4 regions of the Neptuniibacter marinus genome follow, and region 3 is predicted to be linked to each of the others. Evidence: predicted binding sites of a transcription regulator. Region 3 holds the regulator's gene; each other region holds the start of a gene.
The links. Region 3 encodes LexA, which represses DNA repair genes until DNA is damaged. Its sites were predicted from a motif close to TACTGTNTANNTANACAGTA; they were not measured.

Region 1 (7,969 bases), 1.3 Mb from region 3:
AAAACACCTGGCCGAACCCAGTTAATAAACTTTTTCGATCTCAATATTGAAGATTTACGTATCGTCGACCTACCAGGTTACGGATACGCTAAAGTCCCCATTGAGATGAAACAGCATTGGCAGCAACATCTTGATGAATATCTGCAAAAGCGTCAATGCTTGCAAGGAGTCGTATTAGTTATGGATATACGTCATCCGATGAAAGAGTTCGATCACATGATGATCGGCTGGTGCCAATCCTCCCATATGCCATTACATGTATTATTGACCAAAGCTGACAAGTTAAAGAAAGGGCCCGCTCAATCAACACTGCTAAAAATCCGCAAGGAACTTAGTGAAGTATTAGGTGACCTTGTGACAGTGCAAACATTCTCCGCACTGAAAAAGCAAAATGTTGATCAACTTCGTCAGCGGTTAGATAGCTGGCTTCTACCTGAGAATGATCAACCTGAAATGGAATAGCTGAGATTTAGAAGGCAAAAAAGAGCCCTGGGAATCGTTAAAAGAGTAACGACTGATACCGCAGGGCTTTAATACATACTCGCTGGAAAGAGCTACAGCTAGAATAAATGTAAAAAATATAGCTCTAAATCTGTGACGCTTGTTTATAGCAATAGTTCAATCTAAATATAAATTTAATGAGCCTGTTCCCAATTATCACCTACGCCGGCTTCAACTAAGAGTGGTACATCCAAATCAGCAGCTCCCGTCATCTGCCGCTTTACCTCGCCCACAAAATCATCAACCTGATCTTCACGTACCTCGAAGACCAACTCATCATGCACCTGCATAATCATACGAACATCATAATCAGCTCTCGCTAACCAATTATCCACAGATACCATTGCCCGTTTGATAATATCGGCAGCTGTTCCCTGCATAGGTGCATTGATCGCGGTTCGCTCTGCCGCTTGTCGACGTATCGCATTTTTAGCTTTGATCTCAGGAAGATATAACCGACGGCCAAATAAGGTTTCTACATAACCCTGCTCCTGCGCCTTAACACGCACATCATCCATATAGTTCTGCACATCAGGATAGGTAGCAAAATAATGCTCTATATATAGTCCTGCCTCTTTGCGACTAATGCCGAGCTGCTTAGCTAAACCAAAAGCCGACATCCCATAGATTAAGCCAAAGTTGATCGCTTTAGCACTACGTCGCTGATCACTGCTTACCTCGCTGAGTTCAACCTTAAATACCTCCGCTGCCGTCGCACTATGAATATCGGCTCCTTTAGAGAAGGCTTCTAACAACCCTTTATCCTGCGATAGATGCGCCATAATCCGCAGCTCAATTTGCGAGTAATCCGCAGCAACAATTTTATACCCTTCAGGCGCGATAAAAGCATGACGAATTCGGCGCCCTTCTTGTGTACGAACAGGAATATTCTGTAGATTCGGGTCCGTTGAAGATAACCGTCCTGTCGCAGTCACCGCTTGGTGATAGGAGGTATGGATACGTTGAGTACGTGGATTGATCATCAACGGCAGCTTGTCGGTATAGGTCGATTTCAATTTGCTTAGACTACGATGCTCCAAGATCAATTTAGGGAGCGGGTATTCAAGTGCTAGCTCTTGCAACACCTCTTCCGCTGTAGACGGCGCCCCTTTTGGCGTCTTTTTAATGACAGGGATTTCTTGTTCTTCAAACAATATCTGCTGAAGCTGCTTGGGCGAGGCTAAATTAAATTCTTTACCTGCAATCTCGTAGGCTTCCCGCTCCAATTCAATCATGCGAGCAGCCAGTTCAATACTTTGTTCCCCTAGCACATTAGGGTCTACTAAAGCGCCGTTACGCTCTATATGAGAAAGCACAGAAATTAATGGTTTTTCAATCTCAGAAAAGACCTTAGATAACTTTTCATCTTTGCTAAGTTGCGCAGCAATTGCTTGATGTAATCTCAGGGTAACATCCGCATCTTCAGCGGCGTAAGGGCCCGCTTGTTCCAGTTCAATCTGATTAAATGTCAGCTGTTTTTTACCTTTGCCGGCAATATCTTCAAACTTAACCGTTTTAATACCTAAATAACGATCGGCTAAACTGTCCATATCATGGCGCGATGCGGTCGAGTTGAGCACATAAGATTCCAGCATTGTATCAAAGGCAATACCTTGCATCTCAATGCCGTAATTAGCCAATACATTCATGTCGTATTTAATGTGCTGACCTACTTTCTTATGCTCACTGCTTTCCAATAAAGGTTTTAATTTTTCTAACAAGCGCTCACGACTAATCTGTTCAGGCGCTCCCATATAATCATGTGCAACAGGAACATAAGCCGCGTAGCCCGCTTCAACCGCAAAAGAAACGCCTACCAACTCAGCTTCCATATAGTTCAAACTGGTGGTTTCTGTATCAAAAGCAAACAATTCAGCTGTGGATAACTTTTCAATCCAACGATCTAATTCCGATTCTTCAAAGATAACTTCATATTCAACTTTTTCAGGCGCTACTGGCATCGCACTGTTTTCCGCAACTAACTCAGCAGAAGCTCCACCTCCGGATTGAAGATCTACAAGCCAGGAACGGAACTCGAACTCTTCGAAGAGTTTTATTAAAGCCTCAGTGTCAGGTTCAGGCTTTTTAAAGTCCGATATAGTTTCATGTAACTCAACATCAAGCTTAATCGTTGCCAATAGATAGGAGAGTTCCGCTTTATCTTTATTCTCTTCTAGTTTTTTAGCCATGGTCTTTGCACCACGGAAACCTAAATCAGCAACTTTATCGAGGTTTTCATATAAGTCTTTAATGCCACCAATACCCTGCAAGAGCGCCAGTGCCGTTTTTTCACCAACACCAGCCACCCCTGGTATGTTATCCACCTTATCCCCCATTAATGCGAGAAAGTCGATGATGAGTTCAGGTGGAATACCAAATTTTTCATTGACACCATCAACATCCATTAATGTATCGGTCATGGTATTAATGAGCGTGACATGCTTATTTACGAGCTGCGCCATATCTTTATCGCCCGTAGAAATAATCGTATCAACGCCTTGTTGGCTTGCTTGATGGGCAAGCGTTCCAATAACATCATCCGCTTCAACTCCATCTTCTACAATCAGAGGCATACCCATCGCCTTCACTATCTGGTGAATTGGTTCTACTTGACTGCGAAGATCATCTGGCATCGGCGGGCGTTGCGCTTTATAGTCGCTATAAATATCATCACGAAAGGTTTTTCCTTTTGCGTCAAAGATGACAGCTATAGGGCTATCTGGATACTGCTTAATCAGGCTTTTTAGCATAGAAGTGACCACTCGGATCGCTCCAGTAGGCACACCAGCTGAATTTCTTAAGTCTGCTTGCTGAGAAGCAAAAAAAGCGCGGTATAAATACGAGGAGCCGTCGACTAGAATAAGAGGAGAGTTGGATATTTGGCGCTGTTCGCTCATCTGTAAACCCGAGTTAGTTATCATCAGGGACTGATCATAGTCGATAAATTAAATCGCCTAAAGAAGAAGTCTTCATATATTTAAAGAAGGAAGCGTTATGAAAAAGCTACTATTAGCTGCTTTACTATTAATTACACCTCTCGCACAAGCGGAAGTACCTCCCCTTGTAGATGAAAATGAGCCACAGATCACTATCTACAATGATTCAGATAAAACCTACTACGAGTACCGCATAAACGGTGAATTAAAAGAGATTAAAGTGGTTCCAAAACAGGGCAAAGAATATTACCTAGTGCCTGCACCGGGTGAAGGCAATTTTATCCGCCAAGAAGCGTCGCAAATGTTAATCCCTAAATGGGTGCTATTCCGCTGGTAATTACAGCAATCACTAACCACTATTTGAGTAACACTTTTGGCTGTTTATACACAACTACATGAAGATGATCTGAACCAATTTCTACGCGATTTTGATCTTGGTTTTTTGGTCAACTTTAAGGGTATTGAAGGCGGTATTGAAAATACCAATTATTTCCTATCCCTGGAAAAGCAAGGCATACAAAAGGAGTATGTGCTTACTCTTTTTGAAGAGCTCGATTATGAAGAGCTTCCCTACTTTGTCGAGCTTTGCCAATGGTTATCCGATAGAGATATAGATGTGCCTTTTGCGATACATGATCGTAATGGTATCGGCCTTAAAAAATTAAAAAACCGTCCAGCAGCCATCCAACCTCGCTTCTACGGCGAACATGTTGGTCAATCAGAGTTAACAGCGGAACACTGTGCGGCTATTGGTAAAGTTTTAGGCGAGTTCCACGTTGCCGCCGCCGACTTCTATTTAAAACGGCAAGCACACCGCGGTGTTTTCTGGTGGCGTCGAGAAAGTGAGCTGATTGCACCTAAGCTATCGACGGGTGACCAAAAGTTATTAAAAGAGGAAGTACAACGCTTTGATCAACTTAGAGATAACCCGAGTGATATAAAAGTAGGCACAATTCACGGTGACCTATTCCATGACAATGTGCTTTTTCAGGGAACCGATGTCAGCGCTGTATTAGATCTATACAACGCAGCTACCGGCTTTCTGTTATTCGATCTAGCGATTGTTGCTAATGATTGGTGTAGCAACCCCGACGGTTCAATTGACCACCAACGGGAGGAGGCTCTACTCAAGGCTTACAATGAAGCTCGCCCATTCACTGAAGGAGACCGAGAAGCTTGGGCAGTGCTGAGCTGTACCGCCGCCATGCGCTTTTGGCTCTCGCGACTCATTCCTTGGTTAGATCAAAATAGTGAACAAAAACTAAAAGATCCTGATGAGCTCAAACGAATTTTACTATTCAGGCGCCAACACCCCAGCCAATTGCCCGACTAATTTACGCCAGCCCCCCCTGTATATAGATCTTTTCATCTTACAGGGGCTTTAACCTTCTATGCATTAAGGTAATTCATCTCATCCATCCCCCTTAGTTACTATTAAACTCCATAGCAACTGTTATAATCCTTCACTGATTATTTATACAGTGACTGAAGAGTAGCAATGGACGTAACCCATATAATCGATTCGCTAAATGATGCCCAGCGTAGCGCCGTAACAGCGCCCGTACAGAACCTCCTTGTCCTTGCTGGCGCAGGTTCTGGTAAAACTCGCGTACTGGTCCATCGTATTGCATGGCTTATTCAGATCGAAAAGATGTCACCCTACTCGATTATGGCTGTTACCTTTACCAACAAAGCCGCCAAAGAGATGCGTGGCCGTATAGAAGAGTTGCTCGGCATTAATCCACAAGGCATGTGGGTTGGCACGTTCCATGGTTTAGCCCATCGTTTATTACGTGCTCACTGGCAAGATGCAGGGTTACAAGAAAACTTCCAAATTATGGATAGCGATGACCAGCTTCGTGTCATCAAGCGTCTAGCAAAAGAGATGAACTTGGATGATAAGCGCTGGCCAGCGCGCCAATTCCAGTGGTACATCAACGATAAAAAAGATGAAGGCTTACGCTCAAAACATATAGAGCCCCGTAACGATCCAACTGATCGAAATATGCTTTCCATGTATCAAGCCTATGAAGCCGCTTGTGAACGAGGCGGTATGATAGATTTTGGCGAGCTATTACTACGCTCACTGGAACTACTAAGAGATAAAAACCCTGCGCTACTCGCTCACTATCAGGAGCGTTTTCGTTACATTTTAGTAGATGAGTTTCAAGACACGAATAGCATCCAATATGCATGGTTACAGATGCTATGCGGTGGGCAACGTAAACTAATGGCAGTAGGCGATGATGACCAATCCATCTATGGCTGGCGTGGCGCAAAGATAGAAAATATTCAAAATCTTTCTATCCATTTCCCCGGCACAGAAACCATTAAACTTGAACAAAATTATCGCTCGACTGAAACAATTCTACGTGCAGCCAATGAAGTCATCCGTAATAACCAAGGCCGTCTAGGGAAAGAACTCCATACCGATGCAGGCGAAGGCGAAGCTATCTCGCTCTACTCTGCATTTAATGAGCAAGATGAAGCACGCTTTATCGTCGATCAGATTAGCAAATGGGTGCAAGACGGCAATGTGCGTAGAGAATGTGCCATTCTCTATCGCTCTAATGCTCAATCCCGGGTACTTGAAGAAGCACTGATTCGCAGTGGTGTTCCCTATCGTATATATGGCGGCCAACGCTTTTATGAACGCTTAGAAATTAAAAACGCCCTCTCTTACTTACGTTTACTTAACAATAGAGATGATGATACCTCCATGGAGCGTGTTATTAATGTGCCTACACGCGGTATAGGTACACGTACGGTGGAAATCATTCGTGAACATGCCCGTAGCCAATCGATCTCGATGTGGCGCGCATCAAATGAGATTGTAGAGCTAAAACGCTTGCCCGCTCGCGCCACCAATGCTCTACAGTCATTTATCGATTTAATTAACCAAATGGCACAAGACACCGAAGACACCCTGCTCCATGAACAAACAGAACATGTGATTCAACATGCAGGTTTGGTTGAACACCATAAAAAAGAGAAAGGCGAAAAAGCCCAGTCCCGAATCGAAAACTTAGAGGAACTCGTCACCGCTGCCAAGCAGTTTAACAGTCAGTGGGATGAGTTTTTGGATGAGGAGTTTAACTCTCCACTCGCCGCATTCTTAGATCAAGCAGCCTTAGACTCCGGCGACACCCAAGCTGATGATTTCCAAGATAGTGTCCAGTTAATGACCTTACATTCAGCCAAAGGCTTAGAATTCCCTCAAGTCTTCTTAGCGGGGGTTGAGGAAGGTCTCTTTCCACACAAGATGTCTATCGAGGAACCTGGCCGCCTCGAAGAGGAGCGCCGCCTCTGTTACGTCGGGATTACCCGCGCTATGCAAAAGCTCTACATCACTTATGCGGAATCACGCCGTTTACATGGCCAAGATAATTACAACCGCCCCTCTCGTTTCATTAAAGAGATTCCAAATGAACTGATTGAGGAGGTGCGCCTCAACGCTAGCGTTAGTCGGCCAATGACTAGCCGCTACAATGATTCTGGCAGTAGTCTATTTGGTAGTAACTCACTCAGTAGCAGTGAAATTCCCGAAACAAATCTGGCGCTAGGGCAACGTGTTAACCACAGTAAGTTTGGTGAAGGTACAGTGCTAAACTTTGAAGGGTCTGGTGCTAAAGCTCGAGTGCAAGTGAATTTCGACTATGAAGGGAGTAAATGGTTAGTGGTTGGGTTTGCAAATCTACAAACTATATAAAAAAACAGCCCTATTCTATATAGGATTAGGGTTATGATTTCCCCGAGCATTTCGCTGAAAAACGCTTGGGGTTGTGCCAAGTACACGTTTAAAGAATTTGATAAAGTTCGTCGTCTCACTAAAACCTAGATAAAACCCCACTTCAGCCACCGATGCACGACTATGCGCTAAAATTCGCTGTGCCTCCAAAGCAATACGACGATCTATAACTACTTTTGCAGAGACCCCTTCATATTTTAGACAGGCGCGACTTAAAGTACTTTGTGCATAACCTAGACGCTGCGCATAATAATTCAGACTATGCTGCGCAGTATATTGTTGCTCTAACAACTGAATAAAAAGCTGGTATGTCTTTTGTGATCGACTAGGCAGGCTAACCATTGATGAGAGCTGATCCTGCCAACGGGCTAAACGAAGCAAAATACTTAATACTTCATGCCTCACCAACGCAATATCCAACTGGGAGCCATTAAAAGCAGTAAAATCCCGCCTTAGTCTTAACAATGCAGCCAATAAGTCATCATAAAGCGAGCTAGGTAATAAGGTGCAATTCTGCCAACGATCAAGTGCCAGTAAGCTGCTATCCGCTGCATACATATTATCGCCATAAGGTAACGACTTAGGATTAATCAACACCACTTCAGCATCTAACTCAGCATAATCACTCCACTCCTGAACCTGACCTGGGCGCACAAACAGCAATGAGCCCGTCGATAACCCATACTCAACAAAATCCACACTATGCTTGCCGCTACCTGCTGTCACTAATATCAATATGTAAAACTCAAGCCGCTCGGCAACCGCTGGCAACTTATCACGCATA
Region 2 (7,969 bases), 940 kb from region 3:
AGCTTCCCAACGCCAGCCATTTCACCTGCATCAGCGCCGATCAAGGTACTTGTAGGCTCAACAATCGCGGCCCCTAATTCTATATTTTCAGTCATTTGGATAGCTTCAATATTAGCTTTACCCATTCGACCCGCTGCACCAGTCACTGCCACTTTAATCATGCGTTTTTTCCATTAGTCTTTGTCATACAGAATATTTTGATCCATATCCAGTGCAGGTTTCTCACAGGATGGGTGTCCTACTGCTCGGGCAGGCACACCAACAACAGTCGTATGTGCAAGCACATCATCAAGGACAACACTCCCACCGCCAATTTTTGCGCCAGCGCCAATTTCTATATTGCCGAAAATTTTTGCACCTGCCGCGATCATGACACCTTCGCGGATCTTTGGATGTCTATCACCTGTAATCTTACCGGTTCCGCCTAAAGTAACTGACTGCAGAATAGATACGTCATTCTCGATCACACTCGTTTCACCCACAACAATACCTGTTGCATGATCAAACATAACCCCTTGGCCAATAACGGCACCCGGATGTATATCCACTTGGAGCACACTACTGACACGACTCTGAATATACATCGCCATGCTTTTACGCCCCTGCTTCCACATATAATGCGCTACTCGATAAGCCTGTATCGCGTGAAAACCTTTAAGGTAGAGTAAGACAGTAGAATATTTATCAATAGCAGGATCGCGTGTACGTACCGCCGCTATATCAGCACAAACTGCCGCAATAATTTCCGGCGCATCACGAAAGACCTCTTCTATGACTAAACGGAAAGTTACCGCAGGTACGGCATCGTCATAGAGCTTTCGGCTTAAAAGATAGGCCAGTGCTGAACATAAGCTTTGGTGGCCTAATATATTGGCGTGGTAATAACCCGCTAAAACTGGCTCATTAATGACTTCTTGCTCAGCTTCTGCAGTAATCTCTTGCCAAAGCCAATCTCGGCATTCTGGATTCTGGCTCATGCCATCTCCGATGATCTTGTAAATACTCAAGTTAGCAGAGACTTTCCTAACCAACCTGAGTATTTGGGACAACTTTTTAGGTCATGTCTTCAAAGAATTTCTTCACGGAATCAAAGAAGCCATGCTTTTTAGGGCTGTGTTTACGTGTACCTTGCTCCATCTCATCTTGGAACTCACGCAATAACTCTTTTTGACGACTACTTAGTTTAACCGGCGTTTCCACAACCACTTTAACCAACATATCACCAACAGAACCACCACGAACAGGCGCAATACCTTTGCCTCGTAAGCGGAACATTTTGCCCGTCTGCGTTTCAGCAGGCACTTTCAGTTTCACACGGCCATCCAAAGTCGGAACTTCAAGCTCACCACCTAGGGCTGCATCAACAAAACTGATAGGTACTTCACAATAAAGATGTTTGCCATCACGCTCAAATATTGGATGCTCTTTAACATGAACCTGAACATAAAGATCACCCGCAGGACCACCATGCGTACCTGCTTCACCTTCGCCAGATAAGCGAATACGATCACCTGTATCAACTCCTGCAGGGATTTTAACGGATAAGGTTTTGGTTTTCTCTTTACGACCCTGACCATGACAATCAGTACAGGGATCAGAGATAATTTTACCTTCACCATGACAGGTAGGACAGGTTTGCTGTACAGAGAAAAAGCCTTGTTGCATACGCACTTGGCCTTGGCCGCCGCACGTACCACATACTTTAGCTGAACTCCCAGGTTTGGCACCAGTACCGTCACACGTTTCACAGGCTACAAGCGTAGGAATCTGGATGCTTTTTTCGACACCACGAACCGCCTCTTCCAGTGTCATCTCCATGTTGTAACGTAGATCAGCACCACGCTGCACGGAGCTTCGACCGCCACGACCACCGCCGCCGCCAAAGATATCTCCAAAGACATCACCAAAGATATCTGAGAAGTTACCATCAAAGCCGCCACCTTGACCGCCACGCATGTTGGGATCTACACCCGCATGACCGTATTGATCATAAGCAGCTTTTTTCTGCGCATCCGAAAGTACTTCGTAGGCTTCATTCACCTCTTTGAACTTATCTTCAGCCTCTTTATCATCCGGATTACGGTCCGGGTGATACTTCATCGCCATACGGCGAAAAGCTTTTTTGATATCCCGATCAGATGAATCTCGGGAAACACCTAATATTTCGTAATAATCTTGTTTCGACATGGTCACAACACTTGTCAGGGCTTAATGCCGGATATGACAACGCGGGCATAAAGCCCGCGGTGCCGAGTAAATCTGCTTTCCAGCTAAAGCCGGAAAGCCAATGCTAAATAGATCCTTTAAATCAGCGTCAATACGACTTATTTTTTGTCGTCTTTCACTTCTTCAAATTCTGCATCTACTGCATCATCGTTACCGCCGGTCTGTTCTTCTCCTGCAGCACCTTGAGCCGCTTCAGCTTGTTGAGCAGCTTCAGCATACATTTTTTGTGCAACAGCAGAGATCGCTTCAGTTAATGCCGCTGTTTTAGCTTCAATCGCGTCTTTATCATCCGCTTTCAAAGCTTCTTCCAACTCAGCAGTCGCTGCTTCAACAGCCGTTTTCTCTTCCTCAGTCGCTTTATCACCCGCTTCTTCCATTGTTTTCTTAGCGGAGTGAACCATGGCATCACCCTGGTTACGAGCCTGAGTTAGTTCTTCAAACTTTTTATCTTCTTCAGCATGGGCTTCAGCATCATTAACCATCTGATCAATTTCATCATCGCTTAAACCTGAAGAAGATTTAATCACGATAGATTGCTGCTTACCTGTTGCCTTATCTTGAGCGGATACATTCAAGATACCGTTTGCATCCAAGTCGAATGTTACTTCGATCTGTGGAACACCACGTGGCGCTGGTGGAATCTCAGCCAAGTCAAAACGACCTAGTGACTTGTTCTGTGTCGCTTGCTTACGCTCACCCTGAACAACATGAATTGTTACAGCGTTCTGGTTGTCATCGGCAGTAGAGAAGATCTGAGACTTCTTCGTTGGAATAGTCGTGTTCTTCTCAATAACTGGAGTAGCAACGCCACCCATAGTTTCGATGCCTAGTGTTAGCGGTGTTACATCAAGAAGTAGAACGTCTTTAACGTCGCCAGCCAGTACCGCACCTTGAATCGCAGCACCCATTGCTACCGCTTCATCAGGGTTCACATCTTTACGTGGTTCTTTACCGAAGAACTCAGACACTTTCGCCTGAACCATTGGCATACGAGTCTGACCACCAACAAGGATAACTTCGTCGACTTCAGACATGCTCAAGCCAGAATCTTTAAGTGCTAGACGGCAAGGCTCAAGTGAACGTTCAACCAGCTCTTCAACCAAAGATTCAAGTTTTGAACGGCTAATTTTAACATTAAGATGTTTAGGGCCTGACGCATCAGCTGTGATGTAAGGCAGGTTAACATCAGTGCTCTGTGCAGATGACAACTCAACTTTCGCTTTCTCTGCACCCTCTTTAAGACGCTGTAGCGCAAGAGGATCGTTGTGTAGATCAATACCTGTATCTTTCTTAAACTCTGCAGCCAAGAACTCAATCAAACGTAAGTCAAAGTCCTCACCACCAAGGAACGTATCACCGTTAGTCGATAACACTTCAAACTGGTGCTCGCCATCAACTTCAGCAATTTCGATGATAGAGATATCAAATGTACCACCACCTAAGTCATAAACAGCGATGGTTTTATCACCTTTAGACTTATCCATACCATAAGCCAGTGCAGCAGCTGTTGGCTCGTTGATAATACGTTTAACGTCTAGGCCTGCAATACGTCCCGCATCTTTTGTTGCTTGACGCTGAGCATCGTTAAAGTAAGCAGGTACAGTAACAACCGCTTCAGTTACCTCTTCACCGAGGTAGTCTTCAGCTGTTTTCTTCATTTTTTTCAGAATCTCAGCAGAGACCTGAGGTGCAGCTAGTTTTTCACCTTTTACTTCAACCCAAGCATCACCGTTGTCTGCTTCAATAATTTTGTACGGCACCATTTTGATGTCTTTCTGTACAACTTCATCTTTAAAGCGACGACCGATTAAACGCTTGATCGCAAATAATGTATTATTCGGGTTAGTAACTGCCTGACGCTTAGCCGGCTGACCAACCAAAATTTCACCGTCTTCTGCGTAAGCGATGATAGAAGGCGTAGTACGATCGCCTTCAGCGTTTTCAATTACTTTAGTTGTGTCACCATCTAAAACAGAAACACAAGAGTTTGTGGTTCCTAAGTCAATACCGATGATTTTACCCATTTGTATCTGCTCCAATTCGCGCTGCCCGATTACGACGGACAGTATTTAAAACTTGTAAAAGATAGCTACACTGTCGTGCTCTCAACTATCTCTCATGCTATGCAATCTATATAAGTACGTTTTATAAGGTTTCAAGGGTTACAAGTAAAAAAACTTATCCTTTTGCAACCACAACCATCGCCGGACGTACCAACCGGCCATGTAATGTGTAACCTTTCTGCATGACAGCAATAACGCTATTAGGCTCTGCATCAGGCGCATCCACCATTGACATCGCTTGATGTAATGCAGGATCAAACGCTTCACCTAAAGGACTAACCTGTTCCATCTTGAACTTCTCAAGTCCAGACAAGAACATCTTCATCGTCATCTCAACACCTTCACGCACAGGCTGCAGTGCTTCATCATCACCAAAAGCTTCAATTGCACGCTCTAAGCTATCAACAATTGGCAGCATTTCATTAGCAAATTTTTCTACACCAAATTTATGTGCTTTTTCGACATCCTGCTCAGCACGACGGCGAACATTCTGAGCTTCAGCCTGAATTCGAAGCATCTGATCTTTCAGAGATTCAACTTCTGCTACAGCAGCAGCTAACTCTTGAGCTAATGTCTCAGCATTCTGCTCTTCGCTTTCCCCATTCTCATCAACAATCTTTTCTGCTGTTTCTGTAGCAGCATCAAGTTGCTCATCATTTACAGATTCTGTTTGCTGGTTATCTTGTGGTGTCTGTTCTTCATGTGCCATTGCTACTCTCCAGCCAGCTCCGTGTTAACGTCACGGAAAGTCTAGGTATTAATTTCATTTGCAGCTTATATGGGGCCAAAGAGATACCTTTCAACACTTGAAAGCACTTTTTTTCAGATAAATTCAGATAAATATTGCATCAGCACACAAAAAAGCTTATATAAAAGTACTGTATAAAAACACATGTAATTTATTATGCTGAATCAACTGACTATTCGTGACTTTGCAATTGTTGAAAGCCTTGATCTAGAACTCAATCAAGGCATGACTGTCGTAAGCGGTGAAACTGGGGCCGGCAAGTCCATTATGCTAGACGCTTTGGGCCTCACTTTGGGCAACCGTGCCGAAGCCGGCACTGTAAGATTAGGCGCTGACAAAGCGGATATTACAGCAAGCTTCAATATTGCTGATATACCTAGCGCAGAACAGTGGCTACAAGAGAATGACCTAGATAACTGCGGAGAGTGCATTTTAAGGCGCGTAATCACTAAAGAGGGGCGCTCTCGCTGCTATATTAATGGTCGCCCTTCACCGGCTAGTTCTGTCAAATCTTTAGGTGAACACCTGATCGCTATTCATGGCCAACATGAACATCAACGCTTATTAAAAAGGGACTATCACCGCACACTACTAGATGACTTTGCGGGACTCAATAAGCTGGCCGAGCAAACACGCCATGCATTCCAACATTGGTCAAAACTGAATACAGAACTGACCCATTTATCAGAACAAAGCGCTGAGCAAACGTCACGCATTCAATTATTGAGCTATCAAATTGAAGAACTTGACCAGCTCGCTCTACAAGAAAACGAATTGAAGCAACTTGAACAAGAACAAAAAACCTTATCCAACGCCGGCGAAATACTGAGCACAGGCCATGAATTTATAGGCCTCGCCAGTGATAACGAAAATAGTAATTGTGTGCAATCACTTAACCACTGTCGTCAGCTTCTCACGGGTATCGAGTCTGAATCCCCCTCAGTCCGCCAAGCAGCCGAAATGCTTGATTCAGCCTTAATCCAAGTAGAAGAAGCTAGTACCGAAATTCGTCACTACCTAGACAGAGTGGAGATAAACCCAACACGCCAACAAGAGGTTGAAGAGCGTTTATCAACCATTTTTGAAATTGCACGCAAACATCGTATTAAACCAAACGAGATCACAACACTACATAAAGAACTTCAACAGGAATTCAACTCGCTCAGTCGCACCGATGAAGAACTTGAACAGTTAGAAGCATCCGTTGAGAGCGCATATTCAAGGATCATCGAACTCGCAAAAAAACTCAGCGAAAAACGAAACAAAGGCGCTCAAAAATTAAGCAAACTTGTCGATCAGCAACTACATAGTTTAGGCATGCCCGCAGCGTCGTTAACTGTGCAACTATCTACTTTAGAGAAACCAACCGCTAATGGACTAGAAGATATTGAGTTCTTGATCATAACCAACCAAGGCCAGCCAGCAAAACCTCTCAACAAAATAGCATCTGGCGGTGAATTATCTCGTATCAGCCTTGCTATTCAAGTAATCACGGCACAAACATCTACCACGCCCACACTTATTTTTGATGAGGTTGATGTAGGTATAGGCGGAGCTATAGCTGAGGTTGTCGGTAAACTATTAAGAACATTAGGCCAAAGCGCACAGATTCTTTGTGTCACTCACCAACCGCAAGTTGCATCACAAGGGCATCAACATCTATTTGTCAGCAAACGTAGTGATAAGCAACAGACCCATACCCAGATAGATCAATTAACAGAAGATAGACGGATAGAGGAGATAGCTCGCATGCTTGGCGGTATATCCATTACCGAACGCTCCATTGAGCATGCTAAGGAGATGTTAGATCTACAGCATTAACCTTAAAAAAAACAAGGGTTATAACAAACACTAAAAGACCAGCATAATTGCTGGTCTTTTAGAATTCACCGTAGCTAAGAATTGACGCTTACTTTTTACCTATGGAATCTTTATGGATACCGTATAGATAAAGCGTTCTATCAGTAACAACAAAACCCATAGACTCAGCAATTTCGTTTAATAGAACATTCAACCGCGGATCATTAAACTCTTTTACCATACCGCTTTTAACGCAAACAATATGATCATGTGCTTCATCACGCGCCAATTCAAAAACAGAGTGCCCACCTTCAAAGTGATGACGTGTCACTAAACCTGCGGCTTCAAACTGAGTTAATACCCTATAAACTGTTGCTAAGCCTACATCCTCGCCCTTTTCCATCAGTAATTTATAAATATCTTCAGCACTGAAATGATCACCTTCACCGGCTTGCTCCAGTATTTGATAAATTTTTACACGAGGCAAGGTAACTTTAAGACCCGCTTTTCGAAGTTCCTGATTTTCAAGTGACATAATAATTCTCTAGGCTATTTGGTGTTATCAAGTAAGCATAACAAGCTTAATAACTTGTTCAAATGCGTACGAATCTTTATTATCCGCATTTACGCACAATTGTGGAAGCAAAAACAGATGCAAAAACTACTTATTATCGCAGTACTCACTATAGTACTGTCTGGTTGTTCCGGTTTTCCTGGGGTTTATAAAATTGATATTCCACAAGGCAATGTAGTTAACCAAGAGATGGTTGACCAATTACGTCCAGGAATGACGGAAAACCAAGTCCGTTTCATTATGGGCAGCCCACTAATAACCGATACCTTCCATGAAGGCCGCTGGGACTATCTATATAGCAAGAAAAGCGGGTCAGAAAACGATGAAGGTTATATTCGCGAGCGCATATCCCTCTACTTTAAAGACGGCAAGCTATCCGGCCTAAATGGCGATTTCCGTCCAGGCGGTGGTAAAAGCGACAATTAAACCTGTTAGCGCGCAGCAGCTTCAGCTTCTTTTTTTGCTTTCATTTTAGCAGCGCGCTTTGCTCTAACCTCTTTAGGGTCTGCGATCAAAGGTCGATAGATCTCTACTCTCTGACCTTCACGCAAAACTGTT
Region 3 (7,969 bases):
TGAGGAAGATCTACCCCTTCCGCAAACGAAGCAAGTCCAAAAATAATACTTGGCAGTTCATTATCTATACGTTCACGATGCAGTCGCAAAATCTCATGCTTTGCAAGGTCACCTTGAACCAAAATATTGTCGACCATCTTATCAGGCATCTGCTCAAGAACATACCGCATCTGTCGCCAAGAACTAAATAACACTAAGGTCGATTTTTCTTTAGGCAAAGAAGCCAACAAAATTTCAGCCAATTCGCCATTATGATCATTCGGATTACTGGGATCGGTACGCATTGCTGGAACCCGTAGCTCAGCAGCCTCACTAAAATTAAACGGGCTAGGAAATATAGCGCACGGACTATCTACAGGAATACCTAAATCGGCATACAAACGATCAAAACGTCCTAATGCTGTTAGTGTTGCTGAAGTTACAACAGCACCATAACATTGGGACCAAAGATGTTCCTGAAGTGTCGCGGCAGCTGATACAGGGCTACTACAACACTCCAGATCTAAACCTTCATTACCGTCAACACGTAAGACCCAGCGTGCTGTCGGAAGCCCCCCTTTCTCATCAGGAGATGCATAAGAGCGAGCTAAACCAAACATAGCCTGCATTCTTGAGAGAAAAACACCCATTTGCGGGTACCATTTTTCAGCAATGGATCTATCAATATCAGCCAACTCACCATCCATCGCCTCTTTTAATAGATCGACTATCTGCTCCAATTTGAGTACAACACGTTCGGCTGCCGTAGCGAAGTTATGACAAATAAGTTGCAAAGGCTCAGGAATAACCCCTTGAGCAAACCGATAACGGTCACTTGCCCCCTGAAGTTTATCTATTAATAACTGCTGCAACAGCAACTGCCACTCCTCAAGTGAACGCTCCATATCAGAGAAGGGGTTAGCCATTTTTTCTACATAGCCCTGCAATACCACATGCGCTGATGTGTCATTTAGCAGCTTATTTAATGAACGAGTAACTTTCGCCAACCAGCGCTGACTAGATTTAACACGTAATCTATAAGAAAAATGACCTGTAGTTTTCGTACCAAGATGGTGACCTTCATCAAAAATATAGATCGTATCTTCCGGAGCGGAAAGAATCGCACCACCGCCAAGGGAGAGATCAGCTAACACTAAGTCATGATTTGCAACAATCAGATCCCAACGGTCAAGCTCTTGTCGGGCTTTAAAAAAAGGACAAATTGAAAAATTACTGCAGCGCCGATTAGTACACTGCATATGATCACTGGTGGATAACCGCCAAATAGGATCAGCCACAGTATTTTTTAATCCATCACGATCGCCATCCCACTCACCAGAAGCATACAAACTCAGCAATTCCTGAACTTGAGAAATATCTGACTGATCAATTTTTTGCGCAACTTCATCTTCATACAACGCGATCTGGCCTAACTCATTTTGCTGCTCTAGTACTTTTTCTGCACTAGAAATACAAAAATACCTACCACGTCCTTTCGCCAAGCCATAGGTCAGATTAACGCCAGCCTCTGTTACTAACTGGGGCAGATCCTTCATGATTAGCTGCTCTTGCAAAGCAACTGTTGCCGTAGATACAACAACCTTTTTCTTTCGCTGCTGGGCAATGGGAACAGCCGCCAACAAATAGGCTAATGTTTTACCCGTACCTGTTCCCGCTTCTACCACACTAATATGCGAACCACCATTACGTTCGCCTTCACTGTTCTGCGAGATCGCAGCTAAAGTTCGCGCAATCTCAGCAATCATCATTTTTTGACCATAACGAGATTGAAGCCCACGACTACTTAAGAACGTACTATAGGCCTGCTGTATTGACTGTTTAAGCTGCTTATCTAACAAAGGAAGTACCGAACCTAGGATTGGATGTCTAGATGTAATTCTAACAGCTCACTAGGAAGAAAAACAAAAAACACTGTATAAAAAAACATAAGTTTCTTTACAAACGCAAAATACTGTATAAAAATACACGTACTGTATAAACAAACAGACAAATACTATGAAGCTAACGAAACGACAAACTGAAGTGCTTGAATGTATCAAGCGACACATCGACGAAACGGGTTACCCGCCTACCCGTGCCGATATTGCCCGGGACTTAGGCTTCCGATCAGCTAATGCAGCTGAAGAACACATGAAGGCTTTAGCACGTAAAGGAGCTATTGAAATTATTCCAGGTACATCACGAGGAATCAGAGTCCCTGAGCTCGAAGCCGATTTAGGTATACCTATTATTGGTCAAGTTGCTGCAGGCTCCCCGATATTAGCCGAAGAACATGTAGAAGATCACTGCACAATTTCGTCAAACTTTTTCCAACCCAAAGCAGATTATCTGCTTCGAGTAAAAGGTGAAAGTATGAGAAACATTGGCATTATGGATGGAGACCTACTTGCAGTACACCAATGTAATACAGCAAAAGATGGCGAAATTGTCGTTGCAAGAATTGAAGATGAAGTCACGGTTAAACGTTTTAAGAAAGAGGGAAATATCGTTTATCTTATCGCTGAAAATGAAGAATTTGAACCGATTGTCATTGACTTGAAAGAGCAAGAAATCGCGATTGAAGGCTTAAGCGTTGGTGTAATTCGCAGAGGTAACTAAAAATGATGGCACTTCCAGTAAGTACTAAGGCTCCACTTGTTCTTCTAAAAAACAAAGTATCAGCTAAAGTTACATCCCTTCCGGTAACCCCTTCTACAAAATCGGAGTTAGCTGGCAGTGTTACAGAGATTGTAGTGCAGAATAACAACTTCTCTAACATCCCTATGCTCATGCCTCTACTGGCACAACTGAGTCAAGATGATAGATGGTTTGTCTGGATTGCACCCCCTGTACTTTTACCTAAACAGCTTCTAGCTGACGCGGGCATAGATCTAAACAAAGTAATTCTGTTAAACCCAGATAACAAGCACAGCACCTTCGCTTTAGCTAAACAAGCCTTAAGCACAGGCACAAGCCACTCCGTCATTTCATGGCCTGGTTACCTTTCAGAAAAGGAGCTAAATGAGTTAGAAAATGCGGCAAAGCAAGGGCAAAGCCACGGAATAGTTATACGTCGAAGACAGCATAGCTAAGGCCCTGATAGATAAGAGGGCTTTTGCAATCCAGTTTAATGAATAATAGGTTCTGGCTCTGATTCAGACTCGGCATTATCATCCAAGTCAAAACCTGATTCGGCAACCATCTGAATACCCGCGGTTAACATGACCCGCGCTACGTCAAGATAGTGCCCATTTAACTTATCTTTCAACTCAGATGAGAAATTAACCTTAATCATTGGCTCCGCATCACTATCTGCATTCCGTATGGCCAATTCACCATTTTCAAGCTCTATTATTTCTAATACCATTTCCGACGCTATACCTGACACTTATTTTACCACTCCTGCATTCCTTCTCTCAGAGAATCAACTAACTGAGACAAAGCATTAAACCAACCTTCATACTCGACTATAATCGCCTTATCTTCCGCATGATCAGGATTAACCTGCAACACATGGATCTCTGACAGGCTTTTAGTATCGCTAGTAGCCCCTTTCTTATCCGCACCATGCCAACAGGCTTCATAAGCACCTATCATCTTATGTAGCCAAGCTGTCGAATCATTCTCTAGCACACTTAATTGTTTTAGCTCGGGGCTTTCAACACCGGTAACTTCAAGTTCAGCAGCTAACGATCGGTAACCCTCTAAAGTTTCAGTATCCACTTTATAAACTTCTGCTATTTCACGTAAAAACGCGTCATAAGCAGACATTAAGTGAAAAAGAACAGATTCATTAAATGATTCGATGAGTGCATGTTTATTCCAGCTGGTATCATCTTGAGCTTGCTTTAGTAGCTCAAGATGAATACGTGTAAAACTTAATTTCTGATTAGTCCGTGCTAAATAAATACCGCTCATGGAGTACCCTAACTATTTTTTCGCCTTTTTGCGGGCTTCTTCAACGACCCACTTCCCATCCTGATAGAATGCCCGCCAACCGGTCGCTTTACCATTGACCTCGGTCATGACGTATTGCTCCTTAGTCTTGCGACTATATCGAACAACCGTTAAATTTCCATCAGCATCTTTTTTAGGCGCACTAAACAAAAATTCATATTTAGGATCTATTTCACTTTGGTGCGGCAACAACTCAACAATTTTTGGTGCTCTTGTTTCCCTATTTCGTGGAAACTGACTGGCAGCAAGAAATAAGCCTGATGCCCCATCACGAAGAATATATGTATCCTCAACCTTTTCACAAGCCAATTCAGGCATAGGAACAGGATCCATTTTTGGCGGTGCAGCTTCACCACTTCTTAGCAACTTGCGGGTGTTTTTACACTCTGTACAACCAAAATATTTACCGAACCGACCTGTTTTTAACTGCATTTCAGCCGAGCATTTATCACACTCTAATACAGGCCCGTCATAACCTTTAATTCTATATTCTCCAGCCTCAACCTCAAAACCAGAACAATCGGGATTATTACCACACACATGAAGTTTACGTTTCTCATCTATTAGATAAGAGTCCATCGCCGAACCGCATATGCCGCAACGATGTTTATTACGTAAAATACGTGACTCTTCTTCGTCATCACCATCAACGCTAACCACCTCATCACCAGGGGTTAAGTTAATAGTACATTTACAACGTTCTTTCGGAGGTAAGCTATATCCAGAACAACCGAGAAAAACACCGGTACTCGCCGTGCGGATCATCATATGACGGCCGCAGTCAGGACAGCTAATGTCCGTCTCTGTCGGCGTATTAGGCCTCATCCCATGCTCATCACTTTGTGCTTCTTCTAATTTTGCAGAGAAATCCGCATAAAACTGATCAAGCAATGCTTTCCAATCTGCACTCCCTTCAGCAACGTCATCTAAGCTTTCTTCCATTCGAGCGGTAAAGCTATAATCCATCAGGTCGGCGAAGTTTTCACCTAAACGCTCAACAACAATATCGCCCATTTTTTGCGCATAAAAACGTCGATTCTGCACTTGAACATAACCACGATCTTGGATCGTAGAGATGATCGTCGCATAGGTTGATGGGCGACCAATTCCTTGTTTTTCTAGCTCTTTTACCAAGCTCGCTTCAGTAAATCGAGGCGCTGGTTTAGTAAAGTGTTGCTTGGGTGTTAACTCAACGAGAGAAAGTGTTTCGCCTGCATTAACGTCAGGTAAGAGTATATCCTCTTCCCCTTTACCTTTTGCTGGCATCACTCGTGTGTAACCATCAAATTGTAAGATACGACCTTTAGTTACTAATTCAAATTCTGCAGCGGCAACCGTTACCCGCGTACTCAAAAACTTAGCAGGTGTCATCTGGCATGCGAGGAATTGTCGACGAATAAGCTCATACAAGCGCTCAGCATCGCGATCCATGCCTTTAAGGGCTGTGGCCTCAACAGTAACATCTGAGGGGCGAATCGCCTCATGAGCCTCTTGTGCTCCCTCTTTGCTGCTGTAACTCAATGGATTCTCCGGCAGATACTTACTACCGAAATTATCACCTATATATTCCCTACAAGCCGCGATAGCCTCTGCACTTAAATTGGTAGAATCAGTACGCATGTAGGTGATGTAGCCCGCCTCATATAGACGCTGAGCCATCATCATAGTTTTCTTCACCCCAAAGCTAAGGCGAGTACTGGCAGCCTGCTGAAGCGTAGAGGTAATAAAAGGTGCAGAAGGTTTACTTGTTGTAGGTCGATCTTTGCGACTAATGACCTCTAAGGAAGCTGACTGTAAACGCTCTAAATGTGCTTTTGTCTCAGCTTCAGAGCCAGGCCTAAAGGTATCACCGTTAACACGGTTCACCTGTAATTTAAGCGGTGCTTTGCCTTCAGTTAGGGCATCAGCCTGCACTTCCCAAAACTCTTCAGGAATAAACGCTCTAATCTCTTTCTCACGTTCGACAACAAGTTTGACCGCAACCGACTGAACACGACCTGCAGACAAACCACGTGCAACTTTCTCCCATAATAAAGGGGACACCATGTAACCAACAACACGGTCAAGAAAGCGGCGCGCTTGCTGGGCATTGACGCGATCCATATCTAATAGAGATGGCTCTTCAAATGCTTCAGTAATTGCTTTTTTGGTAATCTCGTTAAACACCACGCGACGATAACGACTTTCATCACCACCAATCGCTTCGCGTAGATGCCATGCAATCGCCTCTCCCTCACGGTCCAAATCGGTCGCGAGATAGATTTCATCGGCATTTTTTGCCAGCCGTTTTAATTCGTCTACGACCTTTTCTTTGCCCGGCAAAATTTCGTAGTGAGGCTCCCACCCTTTTTCAGGGTCAATCCCCATGCGCCCGATCAGTTGTTCACGCGCCTTCTTCTTTTTATGCTCAGCTTTTGCTTCAGGCGACATTTTACGTGTTAGCGCCGCCAAACGAGCCCTTTCTTTTGGATCGGTCTTTTTAGTGCTACCGCTCGTTGGCAGATCGCGTATATGGCCTACACTGGATTTCACAACAAACTGGTTGCCCAAGTATTTGTTGATAGTCTTCGCTTTAGCTGGTGACTCGACGATAACAAGAGACTTTCCCATAGAGTCCTTCTTTCCTCAGGGCTATAATTAAGAAGCTATAGTTTAAAAACAGAAAAGGGTTAGAAAGCAAAATTCAACCATGATTTTGTCTTTTAACCTACGACACTGTAAGCAAATCTACAACGCTTCTTTTAAATAACGACATAATAAATAATAATTTGGGTGCATATATAAGTGCTGAGAATGCTGGGGTCAAGCAACAATTGTGATAAAAGTCGACTAATAGACCAACTAGAACTTTACCAATGGAGCCTTAAAGGCCACAATATTCAGCATAATCAACAACATCTCAACTGGCTGAAACAACCTCATGTTAAATGACAATATTCTATTAGTAGTACTGATTGCTGTAGTTGGGTTAGTTGCTATTACCGTTAATTTTGTCATTACTACACGCGAGCAGCAGGAAGAAGCTAAAGAAAAACGTTTAACCTGGCTTCAAGGCCAAGCTGAGCATATTCTGCAAGCACTCGCGGTATTAAGGGAGGCCGATTGTAAGCCTGAAATAGTTCAAAAAATTAATGAGCATGCAACAGCACTTTTAGAAGAAGTCGCTATGCTCGCACCTGATTCAGAGCTTTTCGAAGCATTAACACAACAAAAAGATACCGCTGATAAAGCATTCTCATCTCCAGACGCTTTTGACAGTGACCGAGCGCTAAAACGGGCCCAAATCTACATTAATTTTGCAGAGAAACTCATACTTCAACTAGCACGTGGCGGAAAAATAACACGCCCTTTAGCCCGAAGCTATCAACAGGAACTTTATTGGTTACGTATCACTGTCGTAGCAGATGCCCACCTTATGCAAGGTGAACGCTTCAAAAAATCAGATGATTTGATGACAGCACTCTCTCATTATCGCCATGCCAAAGCGCTGCTTGTTCGAGCTAACATCCCAACTCAAAACAAAAAATCCAGAATGGAAGCCGTTGAGAAACTGATTGAAGAGATACAACCTAAAAAGCCTAGACCCCAAGGCTCTTTAGCTGAATCATTAGATCGTTTACTCTAGATTTTGGCAAACCGAGCAATCTGCTGACCATTTTCTAATCTTACCTGCTCAATAAACATATCAAGAGGCCGTATCCATAGGCCCTCATCACCGTAACACTGGCGATAGATGACATGCCATTGCTCTGTCTCAGAGTGTCTAGCTAGGTTAATCACTTCATACTCAGCGCCCTTATAATGCTTATAACGCCCTAATTCAATCTGCACTATCTAAAACCTCTCTGCCACTAAGCTATCTAATAGCGTTTTAATTTCGTCCAGAGCCTCATCACCGCCCTCTTCATTCCAATATACACCAGCATGAATAGGTGTAGATTCAAGAGAAAAAACACCGTCAGGTAATTTAGAAATCACCTCTGCTAACCTATCTAACTGCTTTTCAGACAAGGCTCGCTCACCCTCAGACCAA
Region 4 (7,969 bases), 350 kb from region 3:
CAGAACGCGGAATTTTTCCCCACAGGCGTAAACTAGCCCACTCAAATGTACCAATAACAACAATAAACATTACACCGACCAGCGCTGCAACAGGAATAACTTCGATAAGGCCCGAACCTACCAGAATAAAAGCAAGTAAGAAAAGAGCAGCAGATATACCTGATGCACGGCCAAAACCGCCCGAATTAATATTGATCATACTTTGACCAATCATTGCGCAGCCACCCATGCCACCAAAAAAGCCTGTTGTGACATTCGCCACACCTTGACCTATACACTCTTTATTACCACGACCACGCGTCTCTGTGATCTCATCAATCAAGGTCAACGTTAACAAGGACTCTATCAAGCCAACGGCAGCCAAGATCAAAGCATAAGGCACAATAATCTGAAATGTCTCCAAAGTTAATGGCACCATCGGAATATGGAACTGAGGCAGGCCACCAGCAATAGTGGCGTCAGCGTTACCTGTCATATCAGCTAGAACATCTTGCACTGTGCGCGTATCAAGATCTAAGCCGATTACAAGTAAGGTGACCGCAAGAATAGCGGCAAGTGTAGAGGGAATAACACGCGTAAACTTAGGTAAGAAGTGAATAATCGCCATTGTTAAAGCAATTAAACCGAGCATCACAAACATCTGCTCACCCTGCAGCCACTTAATAGCGCCATCATCATCCATAAACTGAAACTGCTTCATTTGCGCAAGAAAGATAACAATAGCCAGTCCGTTTACAAACCCCAACATAACCGGATGTGGTACTAAACGGATAAACTTACCTAATCGAAAAACACCCGCCAGTACTTGAAATATCCCCATTAATACAACAGTTGCAAAGAGATATTCCACACCATGATCAGCGACTAAGCTCACCATCACTACAGCAAGAGCACCCGTCGCACCCGAAATCATTCCTGGACGACCACCAATAGCAGCGGTAATAAGTCCAACCATAAAAGCGGCATAAAGGCCTACTAAAGGATCGACACCGGCTACAAAAGCAAACGCAACAGCTTCAGGCACAAGCGCCAATGCAACGGTTAATCCAGATAAAACATCGCTTTTAAGTGATTGTGTCCGCGACACAAGCAATTGAATCATTTACCACCTCAGCCATATACTGGTTCTTTTTTAACCAGACTTGAAAAGCGCGCGAGTATAACAAATCTACGGGCTAATTTCAGGTATCAAGAACGAATAGTTAACATAAGTTTCTGCCGCAGACCTTGCATCTGTGCAGATGCAATATCTGAGGCTAAGATAGAAAGTTCCTTCTCTTTATTAAAGCATTTAATAACAATTAGTTGAGCAAGATTATCCCACGCAGCTGGCAACTTATTGCAATGCGACATCATTCCACCCGCTTTATCTTCAGCTAAATAAATAATCTGACCTATCCCTGAGGCTAAAATCCGACCGCAGCACATAGGGCAAGGTTCTAACGAAGAGATCAGCTGCAAGCCTTCTCGATCCTTATAATCAGGAAACATATTTTCAAACTGATCAAGAACTCTCATCTCCGCATGCGCGGATGAATTAAACCCTTCACTAAACACCTGATTAGCCGCCTCAGCTAACAGATTATTATCCCGATCGACCAAAACAGCACCAACGCCATAGTTTCCCTCTTCCAAAGCTTCCAGCGCTAATTCACAACAACGAAACGCCCATTTATGTTCCCCTAATCGGTATTCAGGCGCATAAGTAGCTAAGCGAATTTTCAAACTCTCAATATTATTGTTATCAGTGCTCATCGCGCCACCACCTTGTAAAGCTTTCACTTAAAAATTAAGACTTATCTAGTAAGCTTAGCTGCAAAGGTTGTTCTTTGGAGCTTTCCGTTAATTTATATCCTACCCCTATCAGCCTTACTGGGCGTTGACCTCGATTGAAAGCATCCATTAATAGCTGTCGAAAATGGACAACGTTAGGACAAGCGACCTGATGTTCTGCTGTCGTTTGGACAAAATCACAAAACTTAACTTTCACCACAATCCCAGCAATCGACCGAGTCTCCTGTAAACGCTTATAACGTAAAACTAGCTTTTCTATTAACATAGGCAATTGAGCAACACAGCTATCAAGATCTAAAAGGTCCTGAGAATAAGTATGCTCCACACTAATCGACTTTCTTATTCGACTGAGTTTAACTGGACGCTCATCAATACCACGAGATAGGTCAAATAGACGTTGGCCGAACTTTCCAAACCTATCAACTAATTCAACCAAGGATTTCGCACGTAGATCTCGACAAGTCTCTATATCCATTTCTTTTAGCTTCTCAGCGGTTTTCATACCAACACCGGATATTTTTTTAACCGGTAGATTCAATACGAATTCATCTACTTTACGAGGGTGAACAACATAAATACCATCGGGCTTATTCCAATCACTCGCCACTTTGGCTAAAAATTTATTAGGCGCAACCCCAGCGGAAATAGTAATTCCTATCTCATCTCTTACTCGATTTCTTATCTGATCTGCGATTAAGGTTGCACTGCCTTGGCAATGATTTAATCCTGTTACATCAATAAATGCTTCATCGAGTGAGAGCGGCTCAATAATATCGCTATATTCAAGAAAGATACTCATCACCTGCTGGGAAACTTGACGATATTTAGCCATATCTCCTGAGACGACCCGTAAATCCGGACACAACTTTAATGCCTGAGCGGTAGACATCGCTGATCGAACTCCAAACTCCCTAGCAATATAGTTACAGGTAGCAATCACTCCTCGTCGATCAGCACTACCTCCAATTGCCATGGGAATGGATCTTAATTCTGGGTTATCTCTCATCTCAACTGCCGCAAAGAAACAATCACAATCGCAGTGAATGATCTTACGTTGCATAAATACCACCAAGATACTGTTTATATATACAGTATTGTAATAAAAAATAGCCTAAGCTGAAAATCTATTTTCAGTCGTCACAAAACCGTCACGTTTCTGTAAAGAGTTAGTCACCTAACTCACCTATATTTTTCACCTTATGAATACACGTGAAAATACCCTCATCATTAAAGAGCCAACTATTAACGTAGAGAAAGCTCTTGTAAGCAAATACCCTGCTTTTATTGATAAGCCGGCGCCGTTTAAACGCTCTGCTCTATTTATGTTGAAAAAACTGGTTCATGAAAATGAGATAAATAGTTTTCTCGACATTAATAAAGATGCAACAGGGTTTGAATTTATTGAACGGGTTCTGGAATATTTCAATTTTGGTTACAGCATCAGCAACCATGATAGAGCCAACATTCCATCCTCCGGCCGAGTGGTGATTATTGCTAACCACCCATTGGGGGCCTTAGATGGGCTCGCTTTACTTAAAATGGTCGGCGAAGTTAGACGCGATGTAAGGATCGTAGCTAATGATGTTCTTATGAACTTCGACCCTATAAAAAACTTGTTTCTCCCTGTAGACAACTTAGGCAAAAGCACGCGTAAAAGAGATATAGAACGTATTGTTGAGGCCCTTCATCAAGAACAAGCAATTATCGTCTTTCCCGCTGGCGAAGTTTCAAGAGCAGGCATAACAGGCGTTAAAGATGATAAGTGGAACAGCGGATTTATTCGTTTTGCCCGCAAAGCTAACGCACCTGTACTTCCTATTTTTATCGGTGGAAAAAACTCATCCTTGTTTTATAGCGTTTCTTACATTAACAAAACCCTCTCAACATTAATGCTAGCTAGAGAGATGTTTAATAAGCGCTCGGTCACTATCCCAATGCGTGTAGGTGAGCCCATTCCATTCAGTCAAATAGATGCGGTACCTGTATCCACAGCTGAAAAAACTAAACTGCTGAAAAAACACCTTTATCGTATAGCAAAAAATAAAAAGCCCCTTTTTCTAACGGAAAAAACGATCGCCCATCCTCAAAATCGCCAGAACCTAAAACAGGAACTAAGAGAGTCCGAACTCTTAGGTGAAACCATTGATGGAAAAAAGATCTATCTCTTTGATTACAAAGCAGAGTCAGCAGTTATTCAGGAGATAGGACGTCTGCGGGAGATCGCTTTCCGCTGTGTCGGCGAAGGAACTGGAGATAAAAAAGATTTAGACCTGTATGACCAATACTATCGTCACCTTATTTTATGGGATGAAGAGGAGCTAGAGATAGCAGGGGCCTACCGCCTTGCTGAAGCGGGAAAAATGGATCCAACGGCAACCGATACCGGCCTATACAGTGCAACCCTGTTCAAATATGGAGAACAGATGAAGCCCTATTTCGAGCAAGGAATAGAGTTAGGCCGAAGCTTTATTCAACCCAAGTACTGGGGAAAACGTAGTTTAGATTACCTCTGGTACGGAATTGGTGCCTATCTACGTAAACACCCTGAAGTACGCTATATGTTCGGTCCTGTAAGCTTGAGCAACAGCTACCCGAGGGTCGCTAAAGATATGCTTGTATGGTTTTATAGCCACTATTTTAATGATAACGAAGACCTTGGCCATTCATTCTCCCCTTATGTTTTAGATCAAGAAGCTCTAAATAATATGGATCGAATGTTTAGTGGTGACAATTACAAAGCTGACTTTAGAGCCCTAAAGGAACAACTGGAATTTTTAGGCGTTAGTGTACCAACGCTCTACAAACAATATAGTGAACTCTGTGAAGAGGGAGGCGTGCGTTTCCTTGATTTTGGTGTTGATGCCGACTTTAACTACTGTATTGATGGGCTTGTGTTAGTCGATATTGAGTTCGTGAAGGCAAAGAAACGAAAACGATATATAGGCGAAGATCCCATAGCAGAAACACTCTAAGTGTGATCAAAGCTCGCAACCAATAAAAAAGCCCCAAGAGCAAACACTTGGGGCTTTTTAGATTCAGAATGTAAAGTGTAGTAGCTCAGACTTGATCTGACAGTTACCCGTTTTTTATCTGGTGTCTGTCAGTTTAGATCTGGGCTAAATTCTTCTCGGCCCAGACCCGTTTACCATCAAGCAACGTTTCCATTGGCGTTCTACCGCAACATACCTTGCCCTGATGAGTTCGTTCATTGTTGTAGTATTCCATCCAGCCGTCCAGATCTTTTTGTAGTTCCTCAAGTGATTCGTAGAGCTTTTTACGGAAAGTTACTTGATAGAACTCATTCAAGATCGTTTTATGAAAGCGTTCACATATACCATTTGTTTGTGGGGACATCGCTTTAGTTTTGGTGTGATCAATATCGTTTATAGCAAGATAAAGCTGGTAATCATGCTGATCGACCCGACCACAGTATTCAGTTCCTCGGTCTGTAAGAATACGCAGCATAGGAAGCTCCTGTTCTTCAAAGAACGGTAATACCTTATCGTTGAGTGTATCTGCAGCAGTAATCGGTGTTTTAGTGGTATAGAGCTTACAGAAAGCGATTTTGCTGTAAGTATCCACAAAGGTCTGTTGGTATATACGGCCAACGCCTTTCAGGTTACCTACGTAAAAGGTGTCCTGAGACCCCAGATAACCTGGGTGTATCGTCTCAATTTCACCGCATGCTTCATCATCAGATTTCTTTTTCTCAAGCGCTGCAACCTGAGCATCGCTCAGGATGATGCCGTCGTTAGCAACTTTATCTTCTAAAGCTTTCAGTCTCTTTTTAAAGTTCTCAAGATTATGTCGAACCCAAATTGAACGGACGCCACTACCTGATACAAAGACACCCGACTTACGTAGTTCATTACTGGTACGGTGCTGACCATGAGCGGGTTGTTCAATGGCATAAGCAACGACAGCTTGTTCTGTTGCTTCATCCACTCTGTTCTTGGGATTCGGTGCTCTACGGCTTTTGTTGATCAGGCTATCGATACCACCTTCTTCAACAAGTTCCTGATAACGATAAAACGTATCTCGTGATACGCCCATGACTTTGCATGCTTTGGACACATTCCCAAGCTCTTCTGCCAAATTCAGCAAGCCAGCTTTGTGTTTAATGATTGGATTGTTAGTATGGATCATGAGAGTTACCTTTTGTTTTGATTTAAGATTCGACACCTTTATCAAAACGGGTAACTCTCTCTTTTTCAAGATGATGTGTCAGATCAAGTCTGAGCTACTACATGTAAAGCTACACCTTGGCGCTAAGGTGCTTTAATATCCGCTTCACTCTCAATTAAAATGCCCTGCTCATTCAGATTAATATCCATCTTCACTCGCATATCCATATTTTTCAATACGTCTAGCTGCTCAGTGACTTCTGGATCACCTGCCATCTCTAGAATAGGCAGTATCGGCTCAAACATTTTTTTATAATCAACAGAGAAGCTCAATAGGCCATTACTTTCGACAGTTTCACCTGCTAACTGATCAGCAATCGCCTTTCCTTTCTCTCCATTATAAACAACCAAGTGCTTACCTTTTAAAGCCAACATAGGTTTAATATCAACCTCGGTCGGAAGAGGCATAATTGTCGATAGATCAACAGGGCTTCCATCTGTAGGCAATTGCAGTTGCGCCAATTGTGGAACAAAAGCTTTAGCCATATTAAACAGAACAGCTGGATCCTCTGCACTCAAAGAGACGATACCATCTAAAGAGTTTAACTTAGGCGCTGAAGAGTCCATAGAAATAGAGAAATCTTGAACCCCAACCGCTACACCTTTAACCCCTTGCGCCATACCGGTAAACATACCTAAAGCAGCAGGGTTGGCTTGCTGAATATCCGCCTGCATCTCCAATAAAGGTTCACACTTATAGCTTGGCTCAAGCATGTTGCTCCAGATTGATGATAATGCGGGACCTAACTTATTCGCATCAAGCCCTAAGCCCATCCCAAACACTTGCGCATCACTAAGATAAGAAGGAATAAAACCCTGCATAGAGGTAAGCGCATCAAGCACAACTTTATTATTACTTTCCACCACTAACGCAGCCTTCATATAGCTCCGTTCAGAGGTGATTTTCAAATCATCGTGACTACGTATACCTGCTACTGTGCGCGGCCAGTTAGCTGCCATCGCTCCCATCTCAGCCTGACATTCAGCAGTGCGAACCCTATCTAGATCCGTCCCCTTTCCTTCCATCTCCATCGCTTTAGTCAACATAGATGCCAATCTATTGCCATCCGCCGTAGTAAATGCAGTGACTAGCCCTTTATGATCAAGATAAGAAAGGGTTGCATTAATAAAGCCATGTTTCGTTTGAATATCTTCCAAAATACCAGCGTCCTGCAACGAAGCTGCTGGTTTGGTTTGCGCTAAAGCCAATTCAACGTCCGACTCAGTATTCACATGCGTATTAATCGTCCAAGTCGCCCAGCCATTTTCATAAGCAACAAGCACTTCAAACTTTTCACCCTTAGCGTTACTTTCAAAGCTATACGCTCTATATACCAACTTATTTAATGTACGCGCCTCATGCTTAAAACCACTCTCCTGTTCAGCCTTATCTAAAACTGCCCACAAGCCCTGTTCATCGGTCACTTGATAACGCACAACTGGCATAAAACCGACAGCATAAACAAACGTTTTTATCTGATCAGGAAGCCCGAACGTTTTCTGAAAACTTTCTACTGAATGCGCAGCTTCAAAATAAGACTTAACTAAACTCGCAAAAAAGCGCTCCTTAGGATCTGTTCCATCATCCAGTTCTTCAAGCAAATCATCCGGAATTTTTGCTTGGGGAAACATTGTAGAATTCAGGTAATCCTTAAGGGGAAATGACTCAAGTTGACCTGAAAAGATCACACTATCCGCAGGCACGTATGCTAAAGGAGAGTATTCTGAAGAACCTGACTCGCCTTGCTGATTGACCATATAACCAACTGCACCAGCGGCAATGACTGCGCCGGCAATAATAATTTTACGCACCGTTTAAAGCTCCATTTTAATGTTTGTAAGAATCTTAACTGATCATTTTAAAACTGTCCCGATTTAGCCTAGAAAAATCGAGGCTATTCGGTATAAAAATATATACATAGTGACTCAGGTCTATAACCTAACACAGCAATATACACTCAATCTAAAGTTTGCCCCCCTATTCAGGGCCG

Region 1: uvrD (DNA helicase II) is a predicted target of LexA. The motif match lies at 4,902-4,921, and genes of this name have one in related genera.
Region 2: recN (DNA repair protein RecN) is a predicted target of LexA. The motif match lies at 5,166-5,185, and genes of this name have one in related genera.
Region 4: dinB (DNA polymerase IV) is a predicted target of LexA. The motif match lies at 2,869-2,888, and genes of this name have one in related genera.

What each region holds. Positions count from the first base shown of each region.
Region 1 covers NZ_OZ245004.1:183,930-191,898, forward strand. Annotated here, with positions in the region: gene yihA (ribosome biogenesis GTP-binding protein YihA/YsxC) at 1-462, shown strand, start outside; gene polA (DNA polymerase I) at 636-3,398, opposite strand; gene ACOQOE_RS00860 (DUF2782 domain-containing protein) at 3,496-3,774, shown strand; gene ACOQOE_RS00865 (homoserine kinase) at 3,811-4,770, shown strand; gene uvrD (DNA helicase II) at 4,936-7,146, shown strand; gene ACOQOE_RS00875 (AraC family transcriptional regulator) at 7,162-7,969, opposite strand, start outside.
Region 2 covers NZ_OZ245004.1:3,589,710-3,597,678, forward strand. Annotated here, with positions in the region: gene dapB (4-hydroxy-tetrahydrodipicolinate reductase) at 1-161, opposite strand, end outside; gene cysE (serine O-acetyltransferase) at 174-977, opposite strand; gene dnaJ (molecular chaperone DnaJ) at 1,054-2,187, opposite strand; gene dnaK (molecular chaperone DnaK) at 2,325-4,250, opposite strand; gene grpE (nucleotide exchange factor GrpE) at 4,405-4,998, opposite strand; gene recN (DNA repair protein RecN) at 5,194-6,858, shown strand; gene fur (ferric iron uptake transcriptional regulator) at 6,947-7,372, opposite strand; gene ACOQOE_RS17030 (outer membrane protein assembly factor BamE) at 7,490-7,837, shown strand; gene ACOQOE_RS17035 (RnfH family protein) at 7,843-7,969, opposite strand, start outside.
Region 3 covers NZ_OZ245004.1:2,653,964-2,661,932, forward strand. Annotated here, with positions in the region: gene dinG (ATP-dependent DNA helicase DinG) at 1-1,838, opposite strand, end outside; gene lexA (transcriptional repressor LexA) at 1,996-2,598, shown strand; gene ACOQOE_RS12555 (cell division inhibitor SulA) at 2,601-3,071, shown strand; gene ACOQOE_RS12560 (hypothetical protein) at 3,107-3,346, opposite strand; gene ACOQOE_RS12565 (DUF6586 family protein) at 3,373-3,897, opposite strand; gene topA (type I DNA topoisomerase) at 3,910-6,546, opposite strand; gene ACOQOE_RS12575 (DNA topoisomerase I) at 6,857-7,561, shown strand; gene ACOQOE_RS12580 (DUF1653 domain-containing protein) at 7,558-7,767, opposite strand; gene ACOQOE_RS12585 (hypothetical protein) at 7,771-7,969, opposite strand, start outside.
Region 4 covers NZ_OZ245004.1:3,008,422-3,016,390, forward strand. Annotated here, with positions in the region: gene ACOQOE_RS14110 (SulP family inorganic anion transporter) at 1-1,102, opposite strand, end outside; gene ACOQOE_RS14115 (nucleoside deaminase) at 1,189-1,755, opposite strand; gene dinB (DNA polymerase IV) at 1,790-2,854, opposite strand; gene ACOQOE_RS14125 (GNAT family N-acyltransferase) at 2,994-4,766, shown strand; gene ACOQOE_RS14130 (IS481 family transposase) at 4,900-5,940, opposite strand; gene ACOQOE_RS14135 (hypothetical protein) at 6,063-7,790, opposite strand.